Regions from separate parts of the Methylobacterium sp. 1973 genome, predicted to be linked through region 1. Evidence: predicted binding sites of a transcription regulator. Region 1 holds the regulator's gene; the other holds the start of a gene.
The links. The regulator LexA, encoded in region 1, represses DNA repair genes until DNA is damaged. The targets are predictions, from matches to a motif close to TGTTCNNNNTGTGTTCNG.
Positions count from the first base shown of each region.

Region 2: uvrA (excinuclease ABC subunit UvrA) is a predicted target of LexA. The motif match lies at 2,477-2,494, and genes of this name have one in related genera.

Region 1 is NZ_JBEPLA010000002.1:583,398-592,552, forward strand. Features, by position in the region: gene ABIC70_RS06785 (error-prone DNA polymerase) at 1-820, shown strand, start outside; gene ABIC70_RS06790 (hypothetical protein) at 865-1,329, shown strand; gene fae (formaldehyde-activating enzyme) at 1,370-1,909, opposite strand; gene ABIC70_RS06800 (NRAMP family divalent metal transporter) at 1,972-3,213, opposite strand; gene ABIC70_RS06805 (hypothetical protein) at 3,294-3,509, shown strand; gene ABIC70_RS06810 (hypothetical protein) at 3,528-3,974, opposite strand; gene lexA (transcriptional repressor LexA) at 4,225-4,962, shown strand; gene ABIC70_RS06820 (ComEC/Rec2 family competence protein) at 4,956-7,247, opposite strand; gene gltX (glutamate--tRNA ligase) at 7,440-8,867, shown strand; gene gltA (citrate synthase) at 9,098-9,155, shown strand, end outside.
Region 2 is NZ_JBEPLA010000002.1:48,380-57,534, reverse strand. Features, by position in the region: gene uvrA (excinuclease ABC subunit UvrA) at 1-2,321, opposite strand, end outside; gene ABIC70_RS04165 (MFS transporter) at 2,764-3,945, shown strand; gene ABIC70_RS04160 (cupin domain-containing protein) at 3,949-4,374, opposite strand; gene ABIC70_RS04155 (methyl-accepting chemotaxis protein) at 5,156-7,204, shown strand; gene ABIC70_RS04150 (hypothetical protein) at 7,483-7,737, opposite strand; gene ABIC70_RS04145 (TrmH family RNA methyltransferase) at 7,903-8,760, opposite strand.

The DNA of each region.
Region 1 (9,155 bases):
GCGCGGCCTGCCCGAGGCCGCCATGCGCCGGCTCGTGCGGCTGCGGGCCAACGGCTATGCCAGCATCGAGGGCCTGCAGGCCGCCCTCGCCCTGCCCCGCAACACCCTGGAGCGGCTGGCCGAGGCGGACGCGTTCCGCTCGCTGGGCCTCGACCGGCGCGCCGCCCTCTGGATGGTCCGCACCCTGGAGGGGACCTCGGCGCGCAAGGCCGCCAAGGCCGACCCGAGCGCGCGCCGGGCCCATCTCCTCGACGCGCCCCTGCCGCTCTTCGCTTGGCACGCCGATGACGGCCTGTTCCGGCACGAGCCGGCCGTGGACCTGCCGTCCCTGGCCCCGTCCGAGGCGGTGGCCGAGGATTACGCCGCCACCGGCCTGTCGCTGCAGGGGCACCCGGTCGCCTTCTTCCGGGGGCGGCTCGCCCGGATCGGCGCGATCCCGGCCCGGGCGCATCTCGATCCCGCCCTGCCCCAGGGGGCGCGGGTCACGGTGGCGGGCCTCGTGCTGATCCGCCAGCGGCCCGGCACCGCCAAGGGCGTGGTGTTCCTGACCCTGGAGGACGAGACCGGTATCGCCAACGTGATCGTCTGGAAGACGGTGTTCGAGGCCAACCGCCGGATCGCCATGCAGGCCCGGTTCCTCGCCGTGCGCGGCCGGATCCAACGGGCGGACGGGGTGGTCCATCTCGTGGCTGAGGGGTTTCGCGATCTCACCGCGTCCCTGCGCGACCTGCGCGAGGCCGGGATGAAGCTGCCCCCCGAGAACACGGATTTCGGCGTGCCCCCGGATCGGCGCGTGTATCGCAGCCGGGATTTCCACTGAGGAACGCCCCTCGACAGGCCCCGCGCCGCGCGTAGAGTGCGGCCATGTCGAGCTTCGCCGTTCCGCGCCTCCTCCTCGCCGCCTGCGCGGCCCTGCTCCTCTGGGCGGAGGCCGCCCGGGCCGACAGCTGCGACGACCTCACCCGCCAGATCGCCGGCGCCATCGGCGGCAAGGTCGGCAAGCGGGCGGGCCCCAGCATCGACATCCGCATGGCCGGCCCGATCAAGTTCGACGTGACTTGCCGGGCCGAGCCGATCGTGCAGGCGACCTCGGCCGAGCCCGCCCCCTCGGCGACCTTCTTCCGCGACCTGTCGGTGGCCTCCGAGATCCTGGTCGGCGAACCGGCCGCGACCGTCGAGCCGATCATCGCCAGCGCCTACCGGACCGCGCTGTCGGAGCGGCGCAAGTCGTTCATCCAGCAGAACGGCTGGTCGGCCTCCTGCTACACCGACCCGGGCAGCACCGCGATGCGGACCCTGTGCTCGGTGGGGCGCATCCCGCCGGGGTGATGCGATATCGACCCCGGCAGGATGCGCGCGAAGGGGCCTATCAGTACTCGATCACGCCGTCCAGGGCGTAGTGCTTCACGGTCTTCCGGTTGGCGATCAGCTCGTCCACCGTCGGCTCGCCCTTGAGGGCGCGGGCGATGGCGAGCTTCGTCGCCTCGTAGTTGGTCCGGTAGAGGTCCTTCTGGTCGAGGTTGTCGTCCTCGGCGCAGCGCTGATCGAGCCAGATCATGATGATCATGCACAGCTCGTCAAGCCCGTCCTTGGGCAGGATGCCCTCGATGATGCAGTCCACGATCGCGTCGCCGGTGGCGGCCTGGACCACGCCGCCGAGGAGCTCGGCATACTCGGCCGTGTGGATCGTGACCTTGGTGGTCATCATCGTGGCGGGGCGCACGAGCTGGTTGAGGTCGCGGACCACGAACATCCGCGTGTGGCCCTGGACCTGCCCCATCATCGACGCGAAGGCCTGGCCGACCGGACCGCGCACCGAGCCGATCAGCACCTCCGGCATGGCGTCGGTGTACTGGCCCTCGGCCGCCAGCACCGTGGCCTCGCCCGTGCGGAACCAGATCTCTTGCATGTTCGAACTCCACCTGATCGGAGCCCGCGGGAGACATCATCGGAGGCCCCGCGTCAATCGCGTCAGAGCAGGCCCACCCCGTCCAGGACGCCGACCATCGCGAACGCGATCGTGATCCCCGACACCGCGTAGACCACCCCCTTGTAGACGCCCGCCACGCGCTGCCCCTCGGGCAGGGCCCGGGTGGCGAGGAGGATCAGCAGGCCGAGCGCCAGGGGCAGGAGCAGCGCGTTCATCACCTCCACGGCGATGTTGAGCGCCACGAGATCCGGCACGAGCTGCACGGCGACCGCGCCGGCCGCGACCGCGAGCGCGAAGGCGCCGTAGAAAGCCGGAGCCTCCCGGGGCGACTGCTCCAGGGAGTGCGGCCGGCCGGTCACGTCGCCGAACCCCCAGGCCAGCGCCAGGGCCACGACGTTGAGCGCCACGAAGGCCGCCGCGATGATGCCCACCCCGAACACCACCTGCCCGAGCCACGGCCCCAGGGCCGGCGTGAAGGCGCCCGCGAGATCGCCGACGGTCTCCAGCCCCTTCGCGCTGCCCTGCCCGGCCTTGCCGATCGTGGCGGCGGTGGCGACGAGGATCGCGCCCATCACGCATTGCGAGACCACCGCACCCACGAGTGTGTCGAGCCGCGAGCGCCGCGCGTGCTCCCAGCCCAGGCCCTTATCGACGATCGCCGACTGCTGGTAGAAGATCATCCACGGCATGATCACCGCGCCGATATTGGCCGCGATCAGCACCCGGAACTGGCCGTCGCCCAGCGGCATGTGCCCGAAGGAGGCGACGATCTCGGGCAGGTTCGGCCGCGCCGCTACGGCGAGCCCAACGAAGACCAGCTCGAATAGGCCGACCACGATCGCCACGACCTCGACGCGCCGGTAGCTGCCGGTGAAGACGAGCCCCAGGAGCAGGCAGGCCGGCAGGCCGAGGCTCACGAGCCGCGGCACCCCGAACAGGTCCCCGATGCCGGCGATGCCGGAGAATTCCGTGACGATGGCGCCGATGCCGGCGACCACGAGGCCGCCGTACGAGATCCAGGCCCAGACCGGCCCGTAGCGCTCCCGGATCAACGCGCCGTGGCCGCGTCCGGTGGCGGTCCCGAGCCGCACCGTCAGCTCCTGGACGACGTACAGGATCGGCACCAGCAGGATCTGGAGGAGCAGGAGCGAATAGCCCCAACGCGCCCCGCTCTGGGCCGCCGTGATGAGGCTTCCGACATCCGTATCGGCCAGCATCACCACGAGTCCGGGGCCTGCGGCCTTGAGGTAAGCGGACAGGCGAGGCAGGGAAGCGCTGGGCACGGCTCGGGAACAGTCCCGCGCACGGCCGGTTCCGGCGGGCGCCTGCGGCGTTTTCCCGGGGCAGGCGGGAGGGACATGTGATGGCGGAGAGCACGGATCGGGGCTCCGGCTGGAGCCTGCAGGCGACCGCCGTGCCCGACGGGGTGCGCCTGGAACTCGCCCTGGCCGACCTCGGCGGCGCGCCGGTCACCGCCGCGATCGTTCTCGACCGGGCGGAAGCCCGGGCCTTCGCCCGCGCCCTGCTCGCCGCCGCCGGCGACGCGGCGGAACGGACCTTCCCGAAGCCGGGCGCCTGACGGCGCGCCGCCGGTCGGTCAGCGGGCCAGACCGGGATTGCGGCCCGGCAGGCGGGGGACCACGGTGCCACGCTTCTCGATCGGCGTGTCGCAGGCGTAGGCGAACTCGGTCTTCAGCGGATCGAACACGGTCTCGCCGGTGATCCGGCAATCCTCGCGCACGGTCTCGTCGAGATAGGCCCGAGCGGCGGTGCGGAAGCGCTTCACCCGGGTGGCGTCCGGCTCCGGATCGATCCGGGCCTCGCTCAGGTTGCAGCCGGTATATTCGCGCAGGGCGTTCGAGACGATCAGCATCCGGCGCATCTGCCGGTTGTCGTAGACCTCGTAGGGCTCCTTGCAGCCGATCGTCACCACCTGGGGGGTGAGCGCCACGTAGTTCCGCGAGATGTAGGAGAACCCGGTGGTGCAGCCGGCGAGGCCGAGGGCGGCGAGGCCGAGGGGCAGCAGAGCTGCGGGTCGTCGCATCCTCGTCATCCCAAGAGGGTCCCAGCCCGCGGCCCGGATCCGCCGCCTTCCCGGCGGGGCGCCGCGGTGCATTGAAACGGCTCCGCTTGCGCCGTCAATGCGTTTCTCGACCTTGCTCCCGCGAGCGCGGAGCGACGCGCCAAGCGTAGCGGTGCCGCCCTTGCGGAACACTTGCGGAACGTTTAACCTGTTCGTGATTTGTTTCAGAGACCGTCACGGGGCGGTCTGCCAAGCCGCGAGTCCCCCTTCGATGCTCACGCGCAAGCAGCTGGACCTCCTGCGTTTCATCCAGAGCCGGATGCAGGAATGCGGCGTCCCGCCGTCCTTCGACGAGATGAAGGACGCCCTCGACCTCAAGTCGAAATCCGGCATCCACCGGCTGATCACGGCCCTGGAGGAGCGCGGCTTCCTCCGGCGCCTGCCGAATCGGGCGCGCGCCATCGAGGTGATCCGCATTCCCGAGAGCCTGAGCCAGACGGTCCCATCTTCGGCCCCATCTTCGGCCCCGGCCGAGCCGCGCCGTTTCACCCCGAGCGTGGTCGAGGGCGGCAAGTCCAAGCATCCGCCGGCCCCGGCCAGCACGCGGATGATCGACGACGCCGGTCGTGCCATTTCGATCCCGGTGATGGGCCGGATCGCCGCCGGTACGCCGGTCTCGGCGATCCAGAACCAGAGCCATGCCATCACCCTGTCGCCGGATTTCGTGGCCGGCGGCGAGCACTATGCCCTGGAGGTGCGCGGCGACTCGATGGTCGAGGCCGGCATCCTCGACGGCGACCTCGTGGTGATCCGCAAGCAGGACACGGCCAATACCGGCGACATCATCGTGGCGCTGATCGACGACGAGGAGGCGACGCTCAAGCGTCTGCGCCGCCGCGGCTCCTCGATCGCCCTGGAGGCCGCCAACCCGGCCTACGAGACGCGCGTCCTCGGGCCGGACCGGGTCCGGATCCAGGGCCGCCTCGTCAGCCTCGTCCGCCGCTACTGAAGCGGCTCGGCCGGCGCGTTGCCGGGGGCGAGGTCCCCGCCCGACGCATCGGTTTCCGGAGGCGTTGTCGCCCCGTCGTCAGAGGCGCGGGCCTCCGCGGAGGGCGCGGTGACCGGTTGTGGTGATCCCGGCCCGTGTTCCGAGCGTGGTCGCCAGGGCACGGCGCGGCCATCGGCCCGGGCGTGACGGGCGACGAAGCTCTCGCCGTCGGACCTGAGGGCGACGGCGCCCTGGGCGGCCAGGACGCGCCGGTCGATCACCAGGGGGCCGGTGCAGGACGGTGGGGCCACGAGGCCCGTGATCAGCACCGCGGCGCGGGCGCAATCCTCCGGGAAGGCCCGCCGGTCCCGGACCAGGGCGACCGCCCGTCCGTCCGGCAGGCGCGCGGTGCATCCGAGCCGGTCACAGCGGCCGCTGCCCGATCGGACGATCAGTGCCCCGGCTCCCCGTCCGTCGCCGTCCGCCTTCAGCCATTGTTCGAGAACGAAGCCGGACGGGCTGCCGAGGGCCGCGAGCCGTCCGTCCGGCCCCCGCACCGCGGCCCCCGCACCCTGCCGATCGACATAGAGGTCGTAGCGGTCGGGTCGGGCCGCGACGACGAGTCCGAGCAGGATCGGCGGCACGGCGAGCCAGCGCAGGCGGGAGGCCGGTAACGTCGCGAGCAGCAGGCCCGCGGTCAGCAGGAACAGCGCCGCGGTGCCGAAGGCCGGTACGACCACGATGGCCCGCTCGAACCCGGCGATCCAATGGGAGACGGCGAGCATGCCCCCCACCGCCTGACCCATCAGCCACCAGATCGGGCGGTCGAGGGCGAAGGGATAGGCGAGGATCCCGATCACCGCGGAGGGCATCACCACGAGGGAGACGAGCGGCAGGGTCAGGGCGTTGCCGACGAGGCCGAAGGGCTGGATCGTCTGGAAATGGTAGGTGGCGAAGGGCGCGGTCGCGACCTGCGCCACCAGGGTCGTGGCCAGGGTCCCGGTGACCGCCGAGAGGCCGCTGCCGACGAGCCGACCGAGCCGGCCCGCCCCGTGGCGCACGAACAGCCGCCCGTCGATCAGCCGCGCGCAGGCGATCAGCCCGGCCACGGCGCCGAAGGACATCTGGAAGCTCGGGCCGAGCAGGCCCTCCGGCTCCCGGGCCAGGGCGATCAGCGCCGCGAGGGCGAGGTTGCGCATGGACAGGGCGGGCCGGTCCACCAGGATCGCGCCCAGCATGATCAGGGTCATGATCAGCGAGCGCTCGGCGGCGATGTCCCAGCCCGAGAAGGCGCAGTAGGCGGTGACGCCGACCATGGCGAAGCCGGCCGCGATCTTCTTGATCGGCCAGAGGAGCGCGCAATGGGGGACCAGCGCGAGCAGCGCCCGCACCAGCCAGAACACCACGCCGGCGGCCAGCACCATGTGGAGGCCCGAGATCGACACAACGTGGTAGATCCCGGCGGCGCGCAGCGCATCGTTGGTCGCCGGGCCGATGAGGCCGCGCTTGCCGGTCACCAGGGCCGCCGCCACCGCGCCCGCCTGGCCGCCGGCGGCCTCCGCGATCCGGCGGGTGAGCCCGTTCCGGGCCGCGTCGAGCGTGGCGGCGAGCCGCAGGCGGAGGGGCGGCGGCTCGGTCGGCGCCCGGATCGTGACCGCCCCGACCAGCGAGCCCACCGCGCCGATCCCCTGGAAGTAGGCGTCTCGGGCGAAATCGTAGCCTCCGGGCCGGGCCGCCTCCGGGGGAGGCAACAACCGGGCGGTGGCGGCGACGACGTCCCCGGGAAGCGGGGTCGGCGTCTTGCGGAATGACACCCGCACCCGGGCGGGCCGCGCCTCCGGCGCAAGGCCGGCGAAGCTCTCCACCCGGATCAGCAGCCGGGCGCCGACCTCGCGCTCGTCCAGGGCTTCGACCGTTCCGATGAGGGGGCCGATGGTGGTGCGGGGGAGGACCGGGGCGGCGACCTCCGAGACCCGCCAGGCCGCCGCCGCGAAGCCGAGGAACGCGGCCGCCACCGCGAGCACCGCCGCCAGCGCCGCAGGGCGCGCGCCGAGGAGCGGGATCGGCGCCAGGGCAAGGGCGGCGGCGACAAGGGGCGCGGCCAGGCTCGGCGCGCCGTCGGTCGCCGCGAAATAGACCAGGATCCCCCCGCCGAAGGCCACCGCCAGCCAGGGGAACAGCCGGCGCTGCTCGGCGTCCCGGGCAAGGCCTTCGGCCACCCAGTGGCGGATGACCGGGAGGGCGGTCGCGCGGGGGCCGGCCAGCGCCACCGCGCCGCCCGCCAGCCTCGCGCCGATCCGCCGCATCGCCGCCGCCCCGTTCCGCGCGACCTGTCTCGGGGCCGGGCGATTCTGCGGGCGATTCTTAACGCATCCTCCGGCTCGTGCTACAGCCGGTGCTTCGTGCTACGGGCGCCCTGTCGAGCCCCTCGCCGCTCCGCCGCCCCTTCGCCGTCCGTCGCGCTCCGTCCGCGACCAGCCCCGGAACATACCGGACCGATGTCCTCAGCCGTCGTCACGCGCTTCGCCCCCTCGCCCACCGGCTACCTGCATATCGGCGGGGCCCGCACGGCGTTGTTCAACTGGCTCTACGCCCGCCACACCGGCGGCAAGATGCTGCTGCGCATCGAGGATACCGACCGGGAGCGCTCCACCAAGGGCGCGATCGACGCGATCCTCGACGGCCTGTCCTGGCTCGGCCTCGACTGGGACGGGGACGTGGTGTTCCAGTTCGCCCGGGCCGAGCGCCACCGGGCCGTGGCCGAGGAGCTGCTGGCGGCCGGCCGTGCCTACCATTGCTATGCCACCGCCGAGGAGCTGACCTCGATGCGGGAGACCGCCCGGGCCGAGGGCCGCGCCCCCCGCTACGACGGCCGCTGGCGCGACCGCGACCCGTCCGAGGCCCCCGCCGGGGTCAAGCCGGTGATCCGCCTGCGCGCGCCGACCGAGGGCGAGACCGTCGTCGAGGACGCCGTCCAGGGCCGCGTGACCTGGGCCAACAAGGACCTCGACGACCTCGTCCTGCTGCGTTCGGACGGGACGCCGACCTACATGCTGGCCGTGGTGGTCGACGACCACGACATGGGCGTCACGCAGATCATCCGCGGCGACGACCACCTCACCAACGCGGCGCGCCAGAGCCAGATCTTTTCCGCCTTGGGCTGGGACATTCCCCGGATGGCCCATATCCCGCTGATCCACGGGGCGGACGGAGCCAAGCTCTCGAAGCGCCACGGGGCGCTCGGCGTCGAGGCCTATCGCGATCTCGGCTACCTGCCGGCGGCCCTGCGCAACTACCTCGTGCGGCTCGGCTGGAGCCACGGCGACCAGGAGGTCTTCTCCACCGAGGAGATGGTCGCGGCCTTCGACCTCGGCGCGGTGGGGCGCTCCGCGGCGCGGTTCGACTTCGCCAAGCTCGCCAACCTCAACGGCCTCTACATCCGCACCAGCACCGATGCCGATCTCGTCGCGGCGATCGAGACGATCCTGCCCAATGTCGGTCCCGGACGCGGCCTGTCGGCGCCGCTGCAGCCCGACCTCAAGGACAAGCTCACCCAGGCCATGCCGGGCCTGAAGGAGCGGGCCAAGACGCTGATCGAGCTCCTCGACAGCGCCTATTACCTCTACGCCCAGCGGCCGCTGGCGCTGGACGACAAGGCCCGCGCCCTCCTCTCCGACGAGGGCCGCGCCCGGCTCGCCGGGGTGCGGCCGGTGCTCGAGGCGCTGCCGGACTGGAATGCGGCCTCGACCGAGGGTGCGGTTCGCCAGTACGCGGAGGACGCCGGCTGCAAGCTCGGGCAGGTGGCCCAGCCCCTGCGCGCGGCGCTGACCGGCCGCACCACCTCCCCGCCCCTGTTCGACGTGATGGCGGTGCTCGGCCGGGAGGAAACCCTCGCCCGCCTGGGCGATCAGGTGCCGCAGGTCTGAAGCCACCGGGCGTAGCCGGGGAACTGCCGGCCCCGGCTCGAATTGCGCTTGGTGGAATTTGCTTGGCGTCGGGGTCGGGTTGTCACCGACCCCGTTGCTGCTGCATTGCCGTTTGGGTAACCCATGCCTGTGAGCACCCGCAGCATAATGCGTGTGCTCAGGCCCCCGGGACCGACTCGGGCAGCCCGAGCCCGGCATCCGCCACGTCGCCAGAGAAGGGTCCACGATCCATGAGCGCACCCAGCACCATCACCGTGGACGGCAAGTCGATCGAGCTGCCGGTGAAAT
Region 2 (9,155 bases), 540 kb from region 1:
TGGTCGATGTCGATGACCTTGTCGAGGTGCTCCAGCCCCTCCAGCCGTCCGTAGGGGGCCGGGTGCTCCAGGGCGCCGTTCAGCTTCTTGGCGATCGCCTTGTAGAGGGTGTCGATCACCAGGGTGGACTTGCCGCCCCCCGAGACGCCGGTGATGCAGGTGAAGGTGCCGAGCGGGATCTCGACATCGACATCCTTCAGATTGTTGCCCCGGGCGCCGAACAGGCCGAGCTTGCCCTTGCGGCCTTTTCGGCGCGCGGTGGGCGTCCGGACTGACATCTCGCCCGTGAGGTATTTCGCGGTGAGCGAGGCCGGGTTGGCCAGGACCTCGGCGGGGGTGCCCTGCGCGATGATCTCGCCGCCATGGATACCGGCGCCCGGGCCGACATCGACCACGTAATCGGCCTGCAGGATCGCGTCCTCGTCATGCTCGACCACGATCACCGAATTGCCGAGGTCGCGCAGGCGCTTGAGCGTACCGAGCAGCCGCTCGTTGTCGCGCTGGTGCAGGCCGATCGACGGCTCGTCCAGCACGTAGAGCACGCCGGTGAGGCCGGAGCCGATCTGCGAGGCCAGCCGGATGCGCTGGCTCTCGCCGCCCGAGAGGGAGCCGGAGCCGCGGGCGAGCGTCAGGTATTCGAGGCCGACATCCACCAGGAAGCTCAGCCGGTCGCGGATTTCCTTGAGAATTCTGACCGCGATGGCGTTCTGCTTCGCCGTCAGCTTCTCCGGCAGCTCCGAGAACCAGCGATGCGCCTCACTGACTGAGAGGGCCGTGACATCGGCAATGTCGGCCATGGCGACCTTCACGGCGAGCGCCTCGGGCTTCAGCCGCTTGCCGCCGCAGGCGGCGCAGGGCGTCTCGCTCATGAAGCGCCCGATCTCCTCCCGGACGGCGTCCGAGTCGCTCTCCTTGTAGCGGCGCTCCAGGTTCGGGATCACGCCCTCGAAGGGCTTGTTGACCGTGTATTTGCGCAACCCGTCGTCGTAGGCGAAGCGGATCGCCTGCTTGCCCGAGCCGTACAGCACGATGGCACGGGCCGTCTCCGACAGGCTCTGCCACGGGACGCTGGTCTTGAAGCCGAAATGCTCGGCCAGCGCCTCCAGGGTCTGGCCGTAATAGGGCGAGGTCGACTTCGCCCAGGGGCCGACGGCGCCGCGCTTCAGGCTCAAGGCCGGGTCGGAGATCACCAGCTCGGGATCGATCCGCATCTCGTGGCCGATGCCGCTGCAGGTCGGGCAGGCACCGAACGGGTTGTTGAACGAGAACAGCCGCGGCTCGATCTCCGCGATGGTGAAGCCCGAGACCGGACAGGCGAAGCGCGACGAGAAGGTGATGGTCCGGGGCGTCTCGCCCTCGGGGGCATCCGCGAACACGACCTCCGCGATGCCATCGGCCAGCTCCAGGGCCGTCTCGAAGGACTCGGCCAGCCGCGAGCCGATATCGGCCCGGACCACGATGCGGTCGACCACCACGTCGATGTCGTGCTTGAACTTCTTGTCGAGCTTGGGCACGTCGTCGATGGCGTAGTATTCGCCGTTCACGCGCAGGCGCTGGAAGCCCTTCTTCTGGTACTCGGCGATTTCCTTGCGGTACTCGCCCTTGCGTCCGCGGACCACGGGCGCCAGCAGGTAGAGCCGGGTCTTCTCCGGCAATTCCAGCACCCGGTCGACCATCTGCTGGACGGTCTGGCTCTCGATCGGCAGGCCGGTGGCGGGCGAGTAGGGGATGCCGACCCGCGCCCAGAGCAGGCGCATGTAGTCGTAGATCTCGGTGACCGTCCCGACGGTGGAGCGGGGGTTCTTGGAGGTGGTCTTCTGCTCGATGGAGATCGCCGGCGACAGCCCGTCGATCTGGTCGACGTCGGGCTTCGACATCATCTCCAGGAACTGGCGGGCATAGGCCGAGAGCGACTCGACGTAGCGGCGCTGCCCCTCGGCGTAGATCGTGTCGAAGGCCAGCGACGACTTGCCCGAGCCCGACAGCCCGGTGAACACCACGAGCTTGTCCCGGGGGATCGTCAGGTCGACGTTCTTGAGGTTGTGCTCCCGGGCCCCCCGGACCGCGATGACCCGCCGGTCATGGGCGCTCGCCGGCGCGGCGTCGAACAGGGCCGCCAGCTTGGCGTCGATCGCGGCCTCGGCAGCCGCCCCAGGGCGGGCGGGCTTTTCGGACTTCGCGCGGGCCGGCTTGGGCTGCGGGGCCGGGGCGGCGGTGGCGGCTTTCGGAGCCTTGGACGCCGTCTGCGCGGCGGCTGTCGGGGCAGCTTGGGCGGCGCCGGCGCGGCTTGCGGCACGACTTCCAGCTTGGGCTTTGGCCATGAGGGCGGCGGTCTTTCGAGGCGTCGACGCAGTCGGATCGGATCCGGATCGGATTCGCGCGCGGGCCAGCCGCCGCTCCGACACATGTCGAGCCCGAGGGGGCCGACGGCAAGGTGGGGCCGGCGGGACGCAGGTCCGTCATGCGCCGCCCTTGCTAGAACGAAACGCGTACGGCGGCAACCGCTCGGCGAACGAGCCGCCGCCCTTGCGCGCGCGGCAAAGCGTTCCGGCAGCGCCCGAGCGGGCGTCCAACCGGTCGTCCGAGCGGGCGCGCGAGGGCGCCTGCGAGGAACCGGGCAAGTCGCCGACGCATGGGGCCGCCGGTGTCCCCTCCGGGCGCGCGGCACGGCGCGCGCGACGACGGCCCGGTGTTGCACCGCGGGAACCGAGGCCCCACGTCGCCGGGATCCACCCTCGGACTCGACTCCATCGACAGGTGCCGATGCCAGCGCTCGACCTGACCGACCCGGTCGCCCTCGGCGGGGCGGGGGACCGGAATGCGGCCCGCGGACAGAGCGTGTCCACGCGGCTGCTGTTCCTGATCGTGGGCATCGCCAACGCCACCTGGGCGCCCCTGGTGCCGCTGGTGCAGGACCGCGCCGGCCTCGACGCGGCGGGGCTCGGCCTGCTGCTCCTCACCTTCGGCATCGGCTCGATCCTGGCGATGCCGAGCGCCGGGGCGGCGGCTTCGCGGCTCGGTTTCCGGCCGGTCCTGCTCGCCGGCACGCTGGCGATCGGCCTCGCCCTGCCGGTGCTGGCCGTGGGCGATGGGCTCGTGGAGCTCACCCTGGCGCTGGTGCTGTTCGGCGCCGGGATGGGGGCGGTGGACTGCGTCATGAACCTGCAGGCCGTCGTGGTGGAGCGCGCCAGCGGGCGCCCGATGATGTCGGGCTTCCACGGCCTCTACAGTCTCGGCTGCATCCTGGGGGCGCTGATCGCCAGCGGCCTGCTGGCGGCCGGGCTCGGCGCGGGCTGGAGCGTGCTGCTCCTGGTCGCCGGGATCGCGGCCCTGTTCGCGGCCGCCTGGCCCGGGATCCTGCCGGCCGAGCGGGCAGGGGGGAGCGGAGGCCCCGCCTTCGCGCGCCCCCGGGGCGTCGTGCTGGTGCTGGGCCTGCTCTGCTTCGTGGTGTTCCTCACCGAGGGCTCGGCCCTCGACTGGAGCGCGGTGTTCCTGATCCAGCAGCGGGGCCTCGATCCGGCCTGGGCGGCGCTCGGCTACGCGGCCTTCTCGGTGACGATGACGGCCGGGCGCCTTGCCGGCGATCGGGTCGTGGCCCGGCTCGGGCGGCGGCCCGTGGTGGTCTTCGGCGGCCTCCTGGCGGCCGCCGGACTCGCGCTCTCGGTCCTGGTCCCGGCCTGGGAGGCGGCCCTCGCCGGCTACGCCCTGGTCGGGGCGGGCTGCGCCAACATCGTCCCGGTCCTGTTCACGGCGGCCGGCCGCCAGACCGCGATGCCCGCGCGCGTGGCGGTGCCGGCGGTGACGACGCTCGGCTATGCCGGGGTGCTGGCGGGCCCGGCGCTGATCGGCTTCGCCGCGCAGGCTTTGGGCCTGTCCGCCGCGCTCCTGCTCGTGGCGGCCCTGCTCCTCGCCGTGGCGGCGGCCGGGCGGTCCCTGCCGGTGTGAGGCTCACGCCTCGGCGTTGCGCGCCATGAAGGTGGCGGGGCTGCCGTCCTCCGGGTTCACGAAGACGATGTCGGTGGGCGCCCGCCGGGGGGTGTCGATCGCGAGGAACACCACCGGTTCCGCGGGATCGATCTCCGGCATGGCGTGGACCGTGCCCTTCTCGAAGACCAGGAGCTGACCGGGGCCGAATGCGGTCGCGGCGGCCGGGTCGCCCAGCCAGACCGTGCCCCGGCCCGACAGGCAGTAGAGGTACTCGTCGCAGGTGGCGTGGTAGTGCGGCGGAGTCGGCCGGTAGACCCGGAACACCCGGGCGCTCGCGGCCTCCCGGTTGGTCAGATAGGTGTCGACCAGGAGGGTCTGGGCGCTGCCGGGCAGCGCCGCCGCCAGCGCCGCCACGTCGAAGATGCCGGTCCCCGCCGCGTCCGCCATCGCCTCCGCCTCCGACATCACGTCCTCCTCACTCCGAAAACCGTCGCGCACGATCCTGTCCTCGGCCCGCCCGCTCTCGATCGGCGCCGGGGCACGCCGCGGGCTCGCGGGGTCGATCCCCCCGTCATGCTCACCCAGGGTGGTGCGCAGGCGCCCCGCGTCAACGCGGCGAGACAGCCCGTCGAGGCGTGCGCCCCGGCGGCGACGTCCTGCGGGCCGCCCATCCTGCGGGCCGCCCATCCTGCGGGCCGCCCATCGCGCGCCGGGACGGGAACGCCCGGGACCGCCACAGGCTCCGGCGCTTGCGGAGCCGGAAATCAGCCGCTCCGGGTCGTCGATCGGGGTGACGAGAGCGACGATCCCGGCCCGGGGGGCGGCGGTGGCGGAGACGACGCGGGCCGGGGCGCGGAAGGGCGCAGCTGTCGCCCTCCGCTGGAGAGGACCCGGCGGTTCAGGGCGCTCCGGCGGCGGCGGTCCCGCATGACCCGGCGCAGGGTCACGATCCCGCGCCCCGCAATAGAACCGGGGGAGCGAATTCCCCGGACGGCCTCCGCCGAAGTACCTCCGCTGATGAAAGACGGCCCGCCCCCGCACGGGCGATCCCCGGAACCGATGATCCCCGCGCTGAAGACCTGGCAAACCTGCACACCGACAGCGCCGCCCCGACCGAAACTGCCATCCGATCAGGCAGAGCTGCACCGAATCCGGGCAGGTCAGCATAACCAGATCTTTATGACCTGCGGCCAAGCTCCGTTCTGTTCTCCGAGATGTCCTGCCGCCGATGATCCTCCTCTCCTCGCTTCGCGCCCGGATCCTGGTCGTGGCGCTCGCCCCCAGCCTCGCCTTCGCGGGGGCCGCCGGCTGGACGGTGTCCGACCAGTGGGCGCGGCGCGCCGAGATGGACCGGGTGGAGAGCCTCGTCGGCCTCGCCTCGCGGATCAGCGCCTTCGTGCATGAGGCCCAGCGCGAGCGCGGCGCCTCCAGCCTGTTCCTGGGCGCGAAGGGCGCACAGTTCGGGCCCGAACTCGCCGCCCAGCGCGTGCGCACCGACGCGGCGCTCGCAGACCTTCCCGGGGCGATGGCGGCGGCCACGCAGTACGGCCCGGCCTTCGCGGCGCGCGGCGCGGGTTTCGGCCAGGCGCTCGCCGGGCTCGCCGACCAGCGGCGGGCGGTGGACGCCCTGACGGCCGGCGTCCCCCAGGCGGCCGGCTACTACACCGGCCTGATCGGCGAGGGGCTCGGGCTCGTGCGGGCGATGGGCGGGGCGATCGACGAGGCCGGCCTCGCCGCCCGGGCGAACGCCTACGCGGCCTTCCTGGCCATGAAGGAAGCCGCCGGCCAGGAGCGGGCCGCCGCCTCGGCGGTCTTCGCCTCCGGCAACCTGGACCTCGCGGCCGCGCGCCGGCTCGCCACCCTCTCGGCCGAGCAGGCGACCTATGCGGGCCTGTTCCGGGCCGGGGCCGAGGCCGCCCAGACGACCCTGCTCGACGCCGCCGAGGCGACCGAGCCGGCCCGGGCGGTCGCGCGCCTGCGCAGGATCGCCCAGGAGACGATGCCGGGGACGCCGCTCGCCTTCCGCGACGCGCCTTCCTGGTTCGGCCTCGCCACGCAGCGCATCGATGCCCTGAAGGGCGTGGAGGACCGGCTCACCGCCGATCTGGAGGCCGCCGCCGGCGCCCTGCGCGCCCGGGCGGACCGGATGCTGACCCTCTGGATCGCCGGAGGCCTCGCCCTGTTCGCCCTCTCGGCCGGCCTCGCGGTCTGGCTCGGCACCGCGATCGCGCGCCCCCTCGCCCGGATGGCGCAGGTTCTGACCGCGATCGGCCGGGACCAGGGGACGGCCGATCTGGCGATCCCGTCGGGGGGCCCGCGGGAGGTCCGGGCGATCGCCGCCGCCGCCGTCGCCTTCCGCGACAGCGTCGCCGAGCGTCGCGCCGCCCGGGCCGCGCAGGAGCGGCTCGCCGCCGAGGCGAGTGCCGCGCAGCGCGCCGCCGCCCTGGGCCTCGCCGACAGCTTCGAGCGCCAGGTCGGCGGCATCGTCGCGGCCGTCTCGGCGGCGGCCGCCCAGCTGGAGGCCTCCGCGCACGGCATGGCCCGGACCGCGCAGGACACCACGGATCTCAGCCGGACGGTGGCCGGATCCGCCGATTCGGCCGCGCGCTCGGCCGACACGGTGGCGGCGGCCACCGAGGAACTCACCGCCTCGGTCCGGGAGATCGGCGTACAGGTGGGGGCCTCGGCCGACCTCGCCGCCGCCGCGACCCGGGACGCGGACGGGACCGCCGGCGAGGTGCACCGTCTCGCCCAGGCGGCCGGGAGCATCGGGGAGATCGTCGCGATCATCTCGCAGATCGCCGGTCAGACCAACCTGCTGGCGCTCAACGCCACGATCGAGGCCGCCCGCGCCGGCGAGGCGGGCCGCGGCTTCGCGGTGGTCGCCGCCGAGGTCAAGGACCTCGCCACCCAGACCAGCCGGGCCACCGAGGAGATCGCCGCCAAGGTCGCCGAGATCACCGGCTCGACGGAGGCCTCGGTCCGGTCCATCGGCAGCATCACCGAGGTGATTCGCAACCTCGCCCGGATCGGGGCCGAGATCGCCGCCATGGTCGAGGAGCAGGGCGCGGCCACCGCGGAGATCGCCCGGACCACCGCCCAGACCTCGCAGGACACCCGCGGGGTCTCGGGGCACATGGCGGGCGTCGGCGAGGCCGCCGCCGCGGCCAGCCGGGGCTCCGAACAGGTGCTGCGGGCAGCAGGGGACCTGTCCCGCCAAGCGAGCGACCTGCGGGAGGCCGCGGAGGGCTTCCTCACCCAGATCCGGGCGGCTTGAGCCGGGGCTTCCGAAGGGCGCGCCCTCGGACGGGGTGTCGGGGCGGCGCCCCGGCGTCACCGGGCCATGCCCGACGGCAGGGCACCCCCTGCACCCGCGAAGGGTCCCGGCGCCTTCGAATCCGGGATCTGTCGTGGGTCCTGCCGCGGCCCAACGCCGGGACGCCCCGCGCCCTCAGTGCACGCCGGCCTCCGGAACCGTGCCGGAAGGTCAGGAGCGCCACATCGATCTGGCCGAGGCGGTGAGCGCGCGGATCCGGCGCGGCCGAATCGGCGGGCTCAGTCGGGAATCGCGAACCCGATCGACAGGCACAGGGCCGCGACGGCCGTCAGCGCCACGGCGGCCTGACGGACCTGATGCCAGCGCGCGCTGCGCGCGCGCTCCTCCGGGCTGGCGCCCAGCTGCAGCTCGTCGTCGAAGCCCCTCACGAAGGATTCGAAACTCGGAAAGGCACGCCGCGCGAGCCAAGTCCATACGCCGACAGCGACCAGGCCGACGGCCCAGCCGCCATAGGTCATCACATCGTCCAGCATCCGGACGCAGCCTTCCAGCCTACGCCCCCCTCATCCGCAACTCTACGGGAAGTTGCGGAAACTGCCTAGTCGGAAGAGGGGCTTCCGGCGCCGGTTCCGTGTTTCCGAACGTGTCTCGACCGGGCCGTCGGTCCGCGTCGCGGACAGGCCTCGGTCAGGTCGCGGTCAGGTCTCGGTCCGGCCGAGGGCGTAGAGGGTGATGGCGGCGGCGTTCGAGACGTTGAGGCTGCGGATCGCCCCCGCGAAGGGGATCCGCGCCAGCAGGTCGCAGCAGCTCCGGGTGCGCTCGCGCAGCCCCTTGCCCTCGGCGCCCAGCACGATCACCAGCGGCCGGGCGACCGTCACGGCGTCGAGGCTTTCCGGCGCGTCGGAATCGAGGCCGACCCGGGTGAAGCCGCGTTCCCCCAGGGCGATCAGCGCCTCGGCGAGGTTCCGGACGGTCACGAACGGCACGTGCTCCAGGCCGCCGGAGGCGGATTTCGCCAGGACCCCGGTTGCGCCCGGGGCGTGGCGCGCCGTGGTGACGATCCCCGCCACCCCGAAGGCCGCGGCGGTGCGGACGATCGCCCCGACATTGTGCGGGTCGGTGATCTGGTCGAGCGCCAGCAGCAGCGCGTCGGCGGGCAGATCGTCGAGCCCCGGGGCGGGCAGGGGCTCGGCCTCGAGATACAGTCCCTGGTGGACGGCGTCCGGTCCGAGCAGGCGGCCGATCTCGCTCGGCCGGACCAGTTCCGGGGTGATCCGCAAGGCGCCGCCGAACTCCGCCTCCAGCCGCGCCGCCGCGTTCTCGGTGGCGAGCAGCCGCTGCAGGCCGCGCTGCGCATTGCCCAGGGCCTGAACCACGGGATGCCAGCCATAGAGCACGGCCGGCCCGTCGCCGTCCGCCTCCCGCTGGCGGCCCGCCGCGCCGGGACGGCTGCCGGGGCGGTTGCCGGGCCGCAGAGCCGGACGTCGGGGCCCGTGCGGGCGATTCGGGGCGGGGCGACTGCCGGACGGACGGCCGTCATCGCGGCGGTCCGTCATCGGGATTCGATCGGGAAGGGAGGCATCGGCACGCTCTTCATCTGAGGGCCCTCTGGGACGGCTCCGAGAAACCGGGCGGCATCGCCCGCGTCAAGCCGCCATCGCGGGGATCGCGACGGTCCCCGTGACGAAGCCGGCCGGCCCGCCGCCATCCAGGCTCTGCGGATCGTCAAGCGGTGACGGCGGAAATTCGAGGGAATGTGGAAAACCATCATACATTCCCTTCGTACCCTGTGCGCTTCCGGTGCGATCAGGGTTCGTTCGTCAGAACGAACAGGCTCTCCGACACTAGGAAGATTATCTGGAAGAGTCTTTCAGAGAGTCAGTTCGGCAAGTTATATGCAGTCCGAAATTCCTCATTCTGGCCATGGGGTTGATGTGGTTTTGCGCATCCG